Regions from separate parts of the Nocardia heshunensis genome, predicted to be linked through region 1. Evidence: riboswitches for the same ligand, from Rfam matches in the RefSeq annotation. Region 1 holds a riboswitch; the other holds the start of a gene.
The links. A riboswitch is a leader RNA that binds a small molecule or an ion and turns the genes downstream of it on or off. The one in region 1 is predicted to bind ZMP and ZTP.
Positions count from the first base shown of each region.

Region 2: another riboswitch for ZMP and ZTP. It lies ahead of ACYVN4_RS06790 (hypothetical protein); the one in region 1 lies ahead of glyA (serine hydroxymethyltransferase).

Region 1 covers NZ_BAAGTC010000002.1:288,612-296,544, forward strand. The annotation lists gene coaA (type I pantothenate kinase) at 1-240, opposite strand, end outside; gene ACYVN4_RS01405 (DUF885 domain-containing protein) at 499-1,695, shown strand; ZMP/ZTP riboswitch at 1,722-1,806, shown strand; gene glyA (serine hydroxymethyltransferase) at 1,909-3,204, shown strand; gene ACYVN4_RS01415 (pirin family protein) at 3,279-4,145, opposite strand; gene ACYVN4_RS01420 (glutaredoxin domain-containing protein) at 4,246-4,554, opposite strand; gene ACYVN4_RS01425 (hypothetical protein) at 4,601-4,873, opposite strand; gene ACYVN4_RS01430 (DUF488 domain-containing protein) at 4,896-5,282, shown strand; gene ACYVN4_RS01435 (PhoH family protein) at 5,568-6,914, shown strand; gene ACYVN4_RS01440 (LGFP repeat-containing protein) at 7,076-7,588, shown strand; gene ACYVN4_RS01445 (acyl-ACP desaturase) at 7,702-7,933, shown strand, end outside.
Region 2 covers NZ_BAAGTC010000003.1:41,200-49,132, forward strand. The annotation lists gene ACYVN4_RS06785 (MFS transporter) at 1-1,074, shown strand, start outside; gene ACYVN4_RS06790 (hypothetical protein) at 1,034-2,131, opposite strand; ZMP/ZTP riboswitch at 2,160-2,238, opposite strand; gene ACYVN4_RS06795 (HEAT repeat domain-containing protein) at 2,327-3,808, shown strand; gene ACYVN4_RS06800 (LysR family transcriptional regulator) at 3,820-4,782, opposite strand; gene ACYVN4_RS06805 (zinc-binding dehydrogenase) at 4,919-5,860, shown strand; gene ACYVN4_RS06810 (alpha/beta fold hydrolase) at 5,967-6,947, shown strand; gene ACYVN4_RS06815 (aquaporin) at 6,913-7,815, opposite strand; gene ACYVN4_RS06820 (MrcB family domain-containing protein) at 7,914-7,933, shown strand, end outside.

The sequences.
Region 1 (7,933 bases):
CTCGCCGAGGAAGGTGGCGGTGGCGGCGAACAACCGCTGTCGCGCCGCGACCTGCAGGTGGATGAGACGGGCCAGTGGCAGATAGACCTCGGCGACCTCCTCGAGGTCGATCTGTTCGCCGAGGCCGCGCAGGCCGATCAGTTCTTCCTCGGTGAGCACCAGGGGAGTCGACTTACGCAGGGTGCGCCACTGCTTGCGGTCGAATTCCACGTAGGGGCTGGGCTCGCTCATCCGTGCCATTACTCGGGTCCCCACATTCGCGCGCCACGACAACAGCTCTCGGAAAGCCGCATCGTCGCCGTGCCCGGCGATCCGGCCAACACTCCACGCATAGCCGAATTGTGCTCGGCTCCAACATCGGGGTGAACACCAGGTGTTGCTACTCGCCGGTAACCGGAGTGGGATGGGCCACATCACAGTAGCCGGGCGTGTCCGGTGAGCCTGCGCGACAGGCTGATCCGGGCCGCTGACCGGCATTCGATCGCATAGGGTCGAGGCATGGCAGCGCATCCACTCGTGACCGATTATCTGCGGCTGGGACTGGCCTTCGACCGGCTCGAAGAAGGGTTCGTCGACGCGTTCACCGGCGATCCGGCCCTACGGCGTGAAGTCGAGAACGCGCCCGCGCCGGACCCACGCGATCTCGCGCATCGAGCGGCCGCGTTGCGCAAGGAACTTCCCGACGCGGGCCTATCCGACGAGCGCACCGAATTCCTGGAGGCGCACCTGCGCGCCCTCGAATGCTCGGGTCGCAAGTTCGCGGGCGAGGACATCTCCTTCATCGACGAGGTGGCCGCCTACTTCGATGTGGATATCGCGCCCGGCGATGTCGAGGACTATCGCGAGGCGCACCGGCTACTCGACGAGACGCTGCCCGGCGAGGGCGAATTGCTCGACCGCATCACCGCGCACCGCCGCCAGGACGAGATTCCGCCCGAGCGGCTGCAGGAATGCGTGGACGCGTTCTCCGGCGCGCTGCGCGAACTCGTGCGCGAGCGGTATCCGCTGCCGGACAACGAGCACGTGGAATACGAAGTGGTGGGGGACAAGCCGTGGTCGGGCTTCAACTACTACCTGGGCAACTATCAGTCCCGGGTCGCCATCAACTCCGACCTCAAGCAGCACATGTCGCAGCTGCCGCATCTGATCGCGCACGAGTCGTACCCGGGACACCACACCGAGCACTGCCGCAAGGAAGCCGGATTGGTGGGTGCCGGCCAGGACGAGCAGACGCTGTTCGTGGTCAACACCCCGCAGTGCTTGATGGCCGAGGGTCTCGCGGACCTGGCGTTGAAGTCGATCGTCGGACCGGGCTGGGGCCGCTGGGCGCAGGAGATCTACGCGGATCTGGGCCTGCGTTTCGATGGCGAACGCGCCGAAAGCATTTCGACGGCGTCCGCGAATCTGCTCGGGGTGCGCCAGGATGCGGCGCTGCTGCTGCACGATCGCCATCGTGATGCCGACGAGGTGGCGGAGTTTCTGCAGCGCTGGAGTCTGGTGACGCCCGAACGGGCCCGGCAGTCCCTGCGCTTCCTGTCTTCGCCGTTGTGGCGGGCCTATATCTCTACCTACGTGGAGGGTTACCGTCTGCTCGGCGGTTGGCTCGATCGCGCGGTGGATGCCGAGGACCGGTCTGAACGTTTCCGTCGCCTGCTCGACGAACCCCTTACGCCGGGGGCGATCCGCCGCATGTGAAAGGCGCGTCGCGCGTCGGGATAGGATGGCCGCACCGCGACTGGCGCACTCGAGGTGGAATCAACCACCGGGAAGCACCGAAGTCCGGCACCGCGCGCCTGGGTGCCTGGCGATCCCCGACAACTTCGGGGTACCCGAAAGCGGAGGTGTGCCATGAGCGACACAACCAACCCCTCGATCGGCGCGGCGGCAGCGGCCAATACACTCGGCGGCGTGACCCAGACGAGCGCCTCTGTCAACAGCCAGTCCCTCGCCGAACTCGATCCCGAGGTCGCCGCCGCGATGGGAGGGGAGCTCGCTCGCCAGCGCGACACCCTCGAGATGATCGCCTCGGAGAACTTCGTGCCGCGCGCGGTGCTGCAGGCGCAGGGCTCGGTGCTGACCAACAAGTACGCCGAGGGCTACCCGGGCCGCCGCTACTACGGCGGCTGCGAGAACGTCGACATCGTCGAGGATCTGGCCCGCGCCCGCGTCACCGAACTCTTCGGCGCGGAGTACGCGAACGTGCAGCCGCATTCGGGTGCGCAGGCCAACGCCGCTGTGCTGCACGCGCTGATGTCCCCGGGCGAGAAGCTGCTCGGCCTGGACCTCGCGCACGGCGGCCACCTCACCCACGGCATGCGCCTGAACTTCTCCGGCAAGCTGTACGAGGTGCACGCCTACGGCGTCTCCAAGGAAGACCACCGCGTCGACATGGACGAGGTGCGCAAGCTCGCCAAGGGGACCCAGCCGAAGGTGATCGTCGCCGGTTGGTCCGCCTACCCGCGGCAGCTGGACTTCGCGGCCTTCCGTGAGATTGCCGACGAGGTCGGCGCGTACCTGTGGGTCGACATGGCGCACTTCGCGGGACTCGTTGCCGCGGGCCTGCATCCGTCCCCCGTGCCGCACGCGCACGTCGTGTCCTCCACCGTGCACAAGACCCTCGGCGGCCCCCGCTCCGGCCTGATCCTGGCCAAGGAGGAGTTCGCCAAGAAGCTGAACTCGGCCGTGTTCCCGGGGCAGCAGGGCGGCCCGCTCATGCACGCCATCGCCGCCAAGGCCGTGGCCTTCAAGATCGCCGGCACCCCCGAGTTCGCGGAACGCCAGGCGCGCACCATCTCCGGTGCCAAGATCCTCGCCGAGCGCCTGACCCAGGCCGACGCCAAGGCCAAGGGCATCACCGTCCTCACCGGCGGCACCGACGTGCACCTGGTCCTGGTCGACCTGCGCAACTCGCAGCTCGACGGCCAGCAGGGCGAGGACCTCCTGCACGAAATCGGAATCACCGTGAACCGCAACGCCGTTCCGTTCGACCCGCGCCCGCCGATGGTCACCTCCGGCCTGCGCATCGGCACCCCGGCCCTGGCCACCCGCGGCTTCGGCGACGCCGAGTTCACCGAGGTCGCCGAGATCATCGCCGCCGCGCTGACCGGCTCCGCCGAGCTGGACTCGCTGCGTCAGCGCGTGGCCAAGCTGGCCCAGGAATTCCCCCTCTACGAGGGCCTGGAGGACTGGCGCCTGCTGGGCTGAGAGCCTGCACGTACGACGAAGCGCCCCTCTCGATCTCATGATCGCGAGGGGCGTTTTCGTTGGGAATGACGGTTTTACAGCCGGGCCAGGCGGGGGATGGGGCCGAACTTGCCGCGGCGGAAGTCCAGGTAGGCCTGTTCGATGTCGTCTCGGGTGCCCATGACGAAGGGGCCGCCGAAGACGATGGATTCGCGAATCGGCCTGCCGGAGAAGACCATCAAGGTGGTGGGGCGATCCGGGTCGGTGCCGACCAATTCCAGGCCGGTCGGGTCGGTGACGTTCATCGGATCCGACCAGGCGACCTGACCGTCCGAGACCCGAGTACCGCCGACGGTGGCATCGCCCTGGATGGCGTAGACGAAGGCGCGGTCCTCGGGGGCGAGGATCGGGGTGTAGCGGCTGCCGGGCTCCAGCGTCACGATGAGACCCGTGATGGGCCACTGGTTTTCGGCCGGGCCGGTGATCTCGGATTGACTGCCGGAGACGACTCGGACGAGGACGCCGGGGGCTTCGATTCGGCCTTGATCGGCCAATCGCAAGTCCTGGTAATGGGTTTCGGTCATGCGCTGGCCGTTGGGGAGGTTCAGCCAGAGCTGCAGCGTGTGTGCGAACTCGTTGTGGTAGGCCAGTTCTCGGTGGATGATGCCGCGACCGGCGGTCATCCACTGGACATCCCCGGGTTCGAGCGCACCGGCGTGGCCGAGGCTGTCGCCGTGTTCCAGCATGCCGTCGAGCACGACGGTCACCGTCTCCAGGCCGCGATGCGGATGCCACTCGAAACCGGGTGTGGAGAACCAGTCTTCGGCCATGAGCAGGAACGGGTCGGTGCGCGTCACGTCATCGGGCGCGATGATCAGCGCATTCTTGTCGACCTGATCGGTCGGCCCGCCCATGGCCTTGGTGCGGACGCGATCGACCTTGCGTGCGACGGCTGCGGTCATGCTCACTCCTCTCATCGGCCGGAGGGCTTCCGGATTTTGGTAGACGCATCAACCAACCGAATAGGGGGAGGGGGTATTCCCGCAGTATGGGAACGCCCGGTCAGAACGCGAAGAACCGCTTCCGTCCACCGGTGAGCGCCGGAGCGTCGGCGCGCACCGTCGCGATCAGCTGCTTCGGATCCGGATTCACCCAACTCCGTTCCGTGGAGCCGTCCCGGAACACCACCGTCGGCACGGTCTCGTTCCCATCGGCGACCGAGCGGACGAACGCGGCGGCGTCCGGGTCCTCCCAGATGTTCACTTCCCGGTGCGCGATGCCGTGGCGGTTGAGCGTATTGCGCATCCGTGAGCAGTACGGGCACCCGGGGCGGCGGTAGACGACTAGCTCCGGGACAGCGTCGGCGGTCATATCGGGAGTCTACGTCCGGCGCGAAACCCGCTGCCGGATAACCGAATCAGGCGTGCTTGGCCAGGTAGTCCACGTACATCGGGCGGAGTACCTCGCCGATCTGCCCCTCGCCCGCGTGCACGTAGTCGTCGAGCATGGGCAGGACGTACTTGATGTCGGCCTCGCTCTCGCCGATATCTCCGGCGGCGGCCTCGGCGGCCGGGATGGACTTCAGCAGCTCCCACAGGAACTTGATATCGCCGCGCCGGGCCGCGAGCTTCACGGCGCGGTCGTGCAATTCCTTGGTGGACAGGGTCTGCAGATCCGGAGTTTCGGCCATGACGTCGACTGTAATGGAGGGCATGACAGCGCAACCGAACTACCGGGTCAAGCGCGTGTACGAGGCCCCCGACGCGGATGACGGCCGCCGCGTCCTGGTCGATCGGCTCTGGCCGCGCGGCATCAGCAAACAGGCGGCGGAGATAGACGAGTGGGCCAAGGATGTGACCCCCACTACGGAGCTCCGCACATGGTTTCATGCCGATCCACTGACACGCCGTGCCGAGTTCGAACGGAGGTATCGAATCGAACTCGCCGACGACGAGCATCGGGAGGGTTTGGCGCGTTTGCGTCAGGAGGCCGCCGAGGGCCCGTTGACCCTGGTCACGGCAACAAAGGACCCCGAGCACAGCCACCTCCCGGTACTGCTCGATGAATTACGCGAAACACGCAGAGCGGACAGGCGTTAACGCGATCTTCACCAATGTGCCCGACAGTCGGGCAGCCGGATCGCGATTTCGCCGGTAGCGTCGGGAGTGCGGGCCGCGTAGGTGTGGCTCGTACGGGAGGTCCTGATCGTGACTGAGCAACTCAGTGCGAGGGGGCCGGCACCCGGCCCTCGGGTCGCAAGACCCCAAGGCTGACCGGCCCAGCGAGAACGCTCGCGCGGTGTCGCGCGAGTGGCAAAGGAGCCCACCGTGACTGATGCACGCTCCGTCATTGCTCCCGCCCGGGACGCAGGCACTCAGCAGAGCCTGCCCACCAAAACGCAGGGAGTTCGCGCCTCGCAATCGTCCGAATCCGGACCGGCGAAAACATTTGTTGTCGATACGTCGGTGTTGCTGTCCGACCCCTGGGCCCTGATCCGCTTCGGCGAGCACCATGTGGTGCTGCCGCTGGTGGTCATCAGCGAACTCGAGGCCAAACGCCACCACCACGAACTCGGCTGGTTCGCGCGCGAGGCGCTGCGCATGCTCGACGACATGCGTTTGGCGCACGGTCGGCTCGATCAGCGGGTGTCGGTCGGCACCCAGGGCGGAACACTCCAGGTGGAGTTGAACCACACCGACCCCACGGTATTGCCCGCCGGATTCCGCACGGACAGTAACGATTCCCGCATCCTGGCCTGCGCACTCAACCTGGCTGCCGAAGGGCAGCGGGTGGTGCTGGTGTCCAAGGACATTCCACTGCGCGTCAAGGCGAGCGCGGTGGGCCTGCGGGCCGAGGAGTACCACGCGCAGGACGTGGTCACCTCCGGATGGACCGGCATGGTGGAGCTCGAAGTCGACACCAGCATCGTCGACAAGCTCTACGCCGAGTCGATCATCGATCTCGATGAGGCACGGGACATGCTCTGCCACACCGGGATCCGGATGCTCAGCCCGCGCGGCAGCGCGCTGGCGCGAGTGACTCCGGACAAGCGGGTGCAACTGGTGCGCGGCGACCGCGAAGCCTTCGGGCTGCACGGCCGCTCGGCCGAACAGCGGATCGCACTGGATCTGCTGCTCGACGAGAGCATCGGCATCATCTCGCTCGGCGGCCGGGCCGGCACCGGTAAATCGGCGCTCGCGCTGACCGCCGGACTCGAAGCCGTGCTGGAACGGCGCACGCATCGAAAGGTGGTGGTGTTCCGTCCGCTGTATGCGGTGGGTGGACAGGAGCTCGGCTATCTGCCGGGCTCCGAAGCCGACAAGATGGGGCCGTGGGCGCAGGCCGTCTTCGACACCCTCGAGGGGCTGGCCAGCCCCGAGGTGATGGAGGAGGTGCAGGCGCGCGGCATGCTGGAAGTGCTGCCGCTCACCCACATTCGCGGACGCTCGCTGCACGACTCCTTCGTGATCGTGGACGAGGCCCAGTCGCTGGAACGCAATGTGCTGCTCACGGTGCTGAGCCGATTGGGCAGCGGGTCGCGGGTGGTGCTCACCCACGACGTCGCCCAGCGCGACAACCTGCGGGTCGGACGGCACGACGGCGTGGCCGCCGTGATCGAAAAGCTCAAGGGCCACCCGTTGTTCGCGCACGTCACCCTCACCCGCAGTGAGCGCTCGCCGATCGCGGCGCTGGTGACCGAGATGCTGGAGGAGTTCGGGCCCAACTCCTGAGGCCCCTTGGTAAGTAGGACCCGCCCGGCCGGAGAGCGACTCGCCCTCCGGCCGGGCGATCTTCTGGCGTGTGTTTCAGTTCCCCGGCGGCGGGGTAGTTTTCGGTGAAATTACCAGCTCGGCCGCACTTTCTTGAAGGAAACACCGTTGGGAGGATGGAAATGAACCACTTCGCTCGACGCACGGCTGGCATCATCGCGGCGCTCGCGGTCGTGACCGCGCTCGGCGCGGGTTGCGACAAGAACAAGGACAGCAACTCGGCGTCCGCCACGACCACCACCACGGCGGCCGCGGCGGCGGAAACCACCACCGCCGAAACCAAGATCTCCACTCCGAACGGCGAAATCACGCTCAGCGGAGCCATTCTCGACAAGTACAACCAGATGGGCGGCGCCACCAGCCCGCTCGGCATGCCCACCGGCGCGGCCAAGGAAGCGCCCGACGGCGGCTGGGTCCAGGAATTCGACGGCGGCGCCGTCTACGCCAGCTCCGCGCACGGCACCCACGTGGTGTGGGGCGAAATCCGCAAGGCGTGGGAGGACAACGGCGGCGCCAGCGGCAAACTCGGCTACCCGACCAGCGACGAGTACGACATCGCGGGCGGCAAGCAGAGCGACTTCAGCGGCGGCTCCATCACCTGGACCGACAACAAGACCACGGTCACCGAGAAGTAGCGGGCCCGGGTTCGGGGCGCTCCCTCATCGCGCCCCGGACCCCGGGTGGTCATAGCGGATGTGAATACCTGCGAAGATCCCCACGTTTGCCCGAATACCGCTAGGTTGTTCCGGTGCAGAACGCTTTGTCCGATCGGGACCTGCTGGTATCGCTCGCGCCGGAGGTGGAGGCGAACCTCGACCGCCATATCGCCGCGGCCGCGGAGTGGCAGCCTCACGACTACGTGCCGTGGGACGACGGCCGCAACTTCGAGTTCCTCGGCGGAACCGATTGGGAGCCCGGGCAATCCGAGCTGAGCGAGGTCGCCAAGACGGCGCTCACCATCGGCGTGCTGATCGCCGACA
Region 2 (7,933 bases), on a different contig from region 1:
GTGCCCTTCATCGTGATCGGCGCGTTCGGAGCGCGACTTCTCCAGCGGTGCGCCACATTTCGGACCCTTGCCGTCGTCGATGCGGTGCGTGCCGTGCTGGTTGTCACGGTGCCGTTCCTCTGGAGTATCGGGGGCATTGTCGCGATGCTGACCAGCGCTGCCGTGCTCGGAGCACTGGCCGCGATCTTCGATCCCGCACTCGGCGCTCTGGTGCCCGGCCTGGTTGATGAGAACGAGCGGCCTGCGCTGGTTGCCGCCATGGACCTCAACGGCCGCATCGCGCGGGTTGCCGGGCCCGCACTGGCCGGTGTTCTGCTGTTCGCCGTGCCGGTCTCCGTGCTGTTCGTCGCGGACGCACTGACATTCGCGATCTCGGTCGCAGCGCTTGTCTATCTTGCTGCGTCGCATGCAAACGGCGTGCGTGCCGGCCGGTCAGCCGATACGACAGCGTCCTTTGACCGGAGCGCTTCGGCACGAGCATTGATACGCGAGCGACCCGCGCTGGGTGCTGCCTTCGCCGTGCATGCGGCGGGCTTGTTCCTGAATGCCTTGCCCGCCATCGGATTGCCGCTGTTGCTTGCCGAGCATCTCGACGCCGGTCCATCGGCGTACGGGCTGGTGCTGACCAGCACCGGCGTTGCCGGACTGGTCGGCAACCTCGCCGCGAGCCGGTTCCGCGTCGCCGCGGCGGGGTTTCTGCCAAGCTTCTGTGCGGCCTGGGCGGTCGCGGGCACGCTGATGGTGGCGACCGCGGCCGCCCACAGCCTCGCCGCGGTGCTGATCTTCGCGGCGCTGTCGGGCTTCGTGACCCCGTTCATCTCGATCACCCTGGGCACTCAACTAGCGGCCTATCCACACGCTGCGCGCCTGCGGCTGCTCACCGTGAATCACACGGTGATGCGTTCCGCCGGAACCGCCGGAATGGCAACCATTCCGGCGCTCATCGCGTCGTCACCGACCCGAGGCTTCCTGGTCGGAGGCAGCGCACTGGTGGTTGTCGCCGCGCTGGCCGGGGTGTCGTCGGTGTGGGGGTTCAGTGGTGGAACAGGCGGATTCCGATGCGGGCGAGGGTGATTCCGTGTTCTCGGCAGGCTTGGGCGATGGTGTCCGCTTGGAGGGCGCCGGTTGGTTCGATAACTGTCGCGACGCCGAATTGGGCGGCGGCGTCGATGTTGTCGCGAAATGGGAGGTAGCCGTCGGAGACGAGCGTGACGTCGGTGAGGCGTTGCGACCAGGCGGTTCGTTCCGCGATATCCGGGGTGAGAGTGCCTGCGGCGGTGGCGATCTGGGTGTTCAGGCGCTGTTGTCGCGGGGTGGTGGCGGGGATGGGTAGGTCGGTGATTGCGGGGTGGCGGCGTAGCCACCAAGTGCGGGACTTGGTTCCGGCGAGCAGGGTGCAGTCGATGCGCGATTGCTGGCCGGCGCCGATGCCGATGCTCATGCCGTCGCGGACATAGACGACGGAGTTGGATTGGGTGTAGCGGGCGGTGACCATTCCAAGGATCGCATCGGTCGTCGCGCTCGGGGTGAGCGGGCCGCCTTCTACCGGCTGAAGCAGGTCGGGGGTGATGGGAAGATCGTCGACGTCCTGCTCGAACGTGATTCCGAAGAGGGTGCGGAGCTCCTGCCGGGGTGGCTGATAGTTGGGCTCCACGTCAAATACCACGTATCGTCCGCCCTTCTTACGGCTGAGCGCCGCAACGACTCCGGGCTCGTAGCCGGGGGCGATGATACCGTCGGAAACGACGCCGCCGAGCATGTCGGCCAGCTCGCGGTCGACCGGCTCGGACACGGCGATCATGTCCCCGTACGAGGACCGCGGGTCCCCGTCGCGGGCTCGCACATAGGCGGCGGTCAGCGACCCAACCTCGGCATCACCCAAACCCCAACTGCGGCGCATGGTTTCGTCGACATCGCCCGCTACAGCGGCCCCGGCCGGTGATACGTGCTTGAACGATGCCGCCGCGGCCCGTCCGGTAGCGCGACTCGCCTCGGCAACCAGCTGCCAGCCGTTGAGCGCATCCAGGTAGTTGATCAGCGACGGTGCCCCACTCAGCATCCGCACATGCTCACCGCCGTCGCCCACGATCCGGGCCCGCTGATGCGGATTCATCCCATACCGCAAATCCATTGCCCCACTCCTCATCTCACTCGGAGATCAGGAGCGCCCAGGCGAACGACGCCCCGTGCTGCGCTTCCTCGTGGTCGATCCACGTAACGCCAGTCGCGGTATAAGCACCCTAACGCACCACCCGGCGGACGCCGTTCGAGCGTCGACCGGCAATACTCGGTGGCTGCGAAATCGAAGGGCGGCGAGAATGTATCGATGCAGGTGATGGCGGAGCTGGATCGGATTGCCGAGCAGCAGGATCGGTCGGCGACCTTCGAGTTGATTCGGGCACTCGCCGATCCCGGGATTGCCGAGCCGGATCGGTGGGAGATCGTCTATGCGCTTGCGCGGGTCGCTGATCCGCGGGCGGTGGAGCCGTTGGGTAAAATCGGGCGGGATCGCGATCGCCCGGGTGAGGTCCGAAGGGCGGCTCTGCGGGCGATCGAGGACTCCGAGATGTTCCCCGGTGGGGCCGAATTGCGGCAGTGGTGGGATAGCGGGGACGAGGTAGTGCGCGCCGCGGTGCTGCGTCAGGCAGAACGCGGGGAGGCCGAGCTGCTCGAACCGGTTCTGCGCGATCGGAACCATCCACTGCACCGATGCGCGCTGATCGCCATCGGGTCGACGTTCGACGAACCGCACTGGCAGCAGTACAAGATCGCCGCGCTCGATCACCCCGACCCGGCGGTGCGGCGGACCGCGGCCTATCAACTGGGCTGGGACGAACCGTTGGCCGCCGAAGGAGCGTTGCATCGGGCCGCGACCGACCGCGACAGCGATGTCGGCTGTGCTGCGATCGATTCGCTGCGGTACTACCACAGCCGGGCCACGTTGCGGCTGCTGCACGAGCTCGCTCGGGGCCACGATGCACGAGCGACGGCTGCACAGGACGCGGCCGCCGGCCTGCTCAGCGATTTCGAGGATGGGCGGTCGGGAATCGAGGATTGGCTCACACCGGTCGCCGACTTGCTCGGCGCGCCTGGACCGGACACCGTGTTGTCGCCGGGGCCAGCAGGGCCACCATGGTCGATGCCCCCGGCACCGCCGGCCTCGGAGGTGTATGCGATGTACTCCGATCCCGACGGCCCCTGGCAGCCGAAACTCGCGGCCCTGCACAGCTATCCCCGCCACGACCACTGGGACGGCGTTCCCGTCGCGGATCGCCCCGGCCTGGCCGCCTTTCTGTCCGGCCATCCGGACCCACAGGTGCGGCAGTTGTGCTGCCGAGTGCTGGCGACCTGGTCCGAGGTGGATTTGCTGCTTGCGCTGGCCCATGATCGGGATTCGAGTGTTCGCAAATCCGCGGTCTACAACCTGCGATTCGTGCCACGCTCCACGGAGATCGCCACGCTCACCTGGGATCTGGTCGCATCCGGCGAGGTCGCCGGCACGCGCGGGCACGAGGCGCTGGCCACCTGCTTCGCCCATACGGCGCCCGGGGAGCTCGATGAGCGGTTGATCGAGTTGGCGCGCACCGATCTTCGGGAGAGTATTCGCGTGGAGGCCGTGTCCCTCCTCGGGGATCACGTGGAACCACTGCTGCCGCTGCTTCTCGAACCACCCCTACTGACCTGGGCCGTACACACCGGGCTGCTCTACGCCTGCCGCAATCTGGGGCAGCGACCGCCGGCCGCCGATGCCTTGCAGGCCGTCGACAACCTTGATGTGGCAATGGCTCTCGCCGAACTCCCCGACTGATGACGGGTCGTTCAGTGGTGTTGTTGACGGTCGAGTCGGACCAGATCCGGGCCGGGTAGCCAGTCGCGGTCGGGGTGGTATTCGAGCCAGCGGTGGGTGCGGGCGGTTTCGGTGAAGGTGGTGTGGAGGCGGGCGAGTTGTTCGGTGTGGTCGGTGCGGCGCCAGATGAGGGACCAGGCGTAGAGCGGGGTGGGGTTGGTCAGGGGGACCGTGCGGATGCCGGGGTGAGGGGGTAGGGGTCGGTCTGCGGGGATGACGGTGAAAAGGGTGGGGTTGGCGCTGATTTGGTCGAGGAGGTCGTCGAGGCCGAGGTTGCCGTCGGCGATGTGGGTGGTGAGGCCGAAGTGGGTGGTCAGCTGGTTCAGGAAGTCCAGCCTGGTGAGTGGCAGGGGTGACCACAGCGGGTAGTCGCGCAGTTGGGCCATCGAGATTTCGGGGGCGGCGGCGAGTGGATGGTCGGCGCTGAGGAGCGCGTCGAGGGGTTCTAGGCGGACTATGCGGGAGTCCAGCGCGTCCCCGGAGGCTGGGTCCAGTTGGTGGCAGCGACCGAAACCGGCGTCGATCTCGCCGCGTTGTAGAGCGGAAACCACGGCCGGGAGATCGCGGGCGCGGCCGATGTCGGCGGTGACTGGGGTGCCATGGGACAGGGCGGCGCGCAGGGTGCGCATCGGTTCGAACAGGTGGCCCCACACGTCGATTCGTAGCGGTGTGGTCGGCGGGCGCAAGGCCGCGAGAGCCTGATCGGCCGCGTCGATGAGGCGGCGGGCGGCGGGCAGGAAGCGGGTGGCCGACGGTGTCGGGCCGATCGGGTGGGTTGCGCGATCCACCAGCGGGGAGCCGACGAATCGTTCCAGCGTCGCGATGCGTTTGGACAGCGCCTGCTGGGTGATCCCCAATTCGCCTGCGGCCTGGCCGAAGTGGCCGTGTTCCAAGACGGCGAGCAGCGCGCGCACGCCGCCGAGGTCGAGATCCATGCACTCAACCTGGAGTGACAACCAGTGGTTGTCAAATCGCAGGGGTGGTTGTTGGCCGAACCCGAGTCCGATGCGGTGTTGTTGGCCCTGCGCGATCACAGCCGGTGCCGCGCCAACCACCAGCAAGGGGACAGTGATGAAAGCTCTGGTTTTCAGCGGGATTTCGGGACAGCCGCTCGAGTTCGCGGACGTGCCCGATCCGACTCCGACGCCGGATCAGGCGCTGGTCGCGGTCGAGGCGTTCTCGGTCAACCGCGGCGACGGCTTCGCCATGGACGGCACCTACGGGTCGGTGCCCGCGGTCGGGTCGGTGCGCGGGCAGGACGTGGCCGGGATCGTCGTGCGGGCGGCGGCCGACGGGTCGGGTCCGGCCGTCGGAACCCGGGTGGTCGGCAAGGCGGCCGGCGGCTGGGCGGAGCGGGTGGCGATCTCGACGTCGGCGCTCACGCCGCTGCCTGACGCGGTGGATGTCATTGCCGCAGCGGCACTGCCGTTGGCCGGACTCACCGCGTTGCGATTGCTGCGCGCTGCGGGTGAGCTCGCCGGGCGGCGGCTGCTGATCACCGGGGCGGGCGGCGGCGTGGGCCACTACGTGGTCGAACTAGCCGCCGGAGCCGGTGCCAGGGTCACCGCGGTCGCCTCCGGCGCGCGAGCGGGTGAGCAGTTGCGCCTGCTCGGCGCGCACGAGGTGGTGACCTCCGCCGAGCAGGCGACGGGACCGTTCGACGTGGTCATGGAATCCGTTGGCGGACAGGAGTTCTCCCACGCCGCGGCCCGCCTCACCCCCGGCGGGACCATCGTGTGGTTCGGACAGGCCAGCCGCCAGCCGGTGACCCTGGACTTCTTCTCCTTCCTCACCGCCGGCACCGGCTTCACCCTGCGGCACTTCGCGCATTTCGTCTCCGACCGCACCGACGCCGAGGACCTGGCGGCCCTGGTCGAGCTGACGGCAACCGGTCGGTTGCACCCGCAGATCGGCCACATCGGGGACTGGGCCGACACCGTCTCGATCCTCGACGACCTGATGGCCCGCAAAATCTCCGGCAAGGCCGTGCTGCGCGTAGCGTGCGGACTGTAGTGCGATCTCCGTCTCAGCGGTCGAAGCTAGGACCGAAACTGTCCTAGCCCGTCCCTAGCGTGGTTCTTGAATCCGCAGGTCAAACCCAGCGAGAGGACCGACCATCATGCGCACATTCGAAATCGCGGACCGCGCGAACACCTTCGTGCCGCACGCCTTCACCGAGCACGTCGTCGATCTCGGCGAGGTTCGCATGAACTACGTCGTCGAGGGCGACCCGAACTCACCGGCGCTGCTGCTGGTTCCCGGCAACGGCGACTCCTGGTGGACCTACGAGGAAGCCATTCGCCTGCTCTCCCCCGATTTCCAGGTCTACGCCGTGGACGTGCGCGGGCATGGACGCTCGAGCTGGACTCCCGGTCGCTACACCGTCGACAATGTCGGCGGTGACCTGGTCCGATTCATCGATCTGGTGATCGGCCGCCCAACCTTCGTGGCCGGGAACTCCGCGGGTGGCGTGTTCACCGCGTGGCTGGCGGCCTATGCCAAGCCGGGACAGATCCGGGCGGTGATTCTCGAGGACCCGCCGCTGTTCACCTCCGAGGCGGCACCGAAGTACGGGCCGGGGTCGTATCAGGCGGTGGCCCCACTGTTCGCCGTCCGCGCGAAATGGTTGGGCGATCAATGGTCGATCGGCGATTACGCCGGTTTGATGCGGGCCATGGCCATTGAGTTGCCCGCCGACATGCTCGCCGGAATGAGTGCCATGTTCGGGGACCGCGACGACGACGTGGTGCCTGAACCGCCCCAGAACCTGAAGGAATACGACCCCGAATGGGCGCGGGCCTGGGCCGACGACAGTGCGAATACCGGCTGCGATCACGCGGCCATGCTCGCCCACGTCCGGGTGCCGGTCGGCTTCACCCACCATTTCCGCACCGTCGATCCCGATACCGGTCGACTGTTCGGCGCGATCACCGATCTGCAGGCCCAAACCGCTTGCCGGATCATCGAATCCGCGGGCAACCCGGTCGTCTACGTCTCACTGCCGGACGCCGCCCACAGCCTGCATGCCGCCGACCCGAAACGCTACGTCCAGACGATTACCGAGCTCATCGCGAAGCTGGACGATAGAGCAGCGTCATGAGGCTGAGACCGGCCAGGGCGCCGAGGATTTGGGCCGCGACGAAGGCCGGCACCGAGGCGGGGGCAATGCCGGTGAAGGAGTTCGAGAGCATACGGCCCAGGGTGAGAGCGGGATTGGCGAACGAGCCGGAACTCGTGAACCAGATCGCCGAGCCGATATAGGTCGACACGGCGATCGCGGTGGCGGCCTGGCCGCGGCGTGCGGCGGCGAAACCGACGGCGATGAGACCCGCGGCGGCGAGGAGTTCGCCGAGCAGGTGACCGGTGGTCACGCGATGATGCGTGGCCACTTGCACTGCGGGACGGTCGAACATGGCGTTGGCCAGCAGCGCGCCGAACACCGCACCCGCGCACTGCGCCGCAACGTAGCCGCCGAGTTCACGGGTGGCCAGGCCGGTGCGGGTGCGGCGACCGCCGAGCCAATCCGCCAGGGACACCACCGGATTGAAGTGGGCGCCCGAAATCGGGGCGAAGGCCAGGATCAGGACGGCCAGGCCCAGCGCGCTGGCGGTGGAGTTCTCCAGCAACTGCAGACCGATATCGCCCGGCGAGAGCTGTTCGGCCGCAATGCCGGAACCGATCACCACCGCCGCGAGCGCCGCAGTACCCGCGAATTCCGCCACCAGACGACGCCCCATCGACACCTCACCCACGCCGGGCACCGACACCTGACCCGCGACGGTCAGCGACACCTCACCCGCGACCGACCGCACCACGTCACCTGCGACGGGCAGCGGCATGCCACCCGAGCGGGGCAGCGGCCCGTCACCCGGGAGGGGCAGCGTCTGTTCGCGGGCGGCATCGATCACCGGCAGATCCTGATTCGGCACCCAATCACAGTGCCAGACCTGCGCTTTCCCAACCGCCACCCGCGGGAAGATATATCGAATATCTGCTCGGACCCGCGGCGGAATCGGAGCCGCCGACGTGATCGTTTTTGTCGGTGGGGTTGAGTAGATTGGCCGGCATGCCATTGGGGGACTTGCT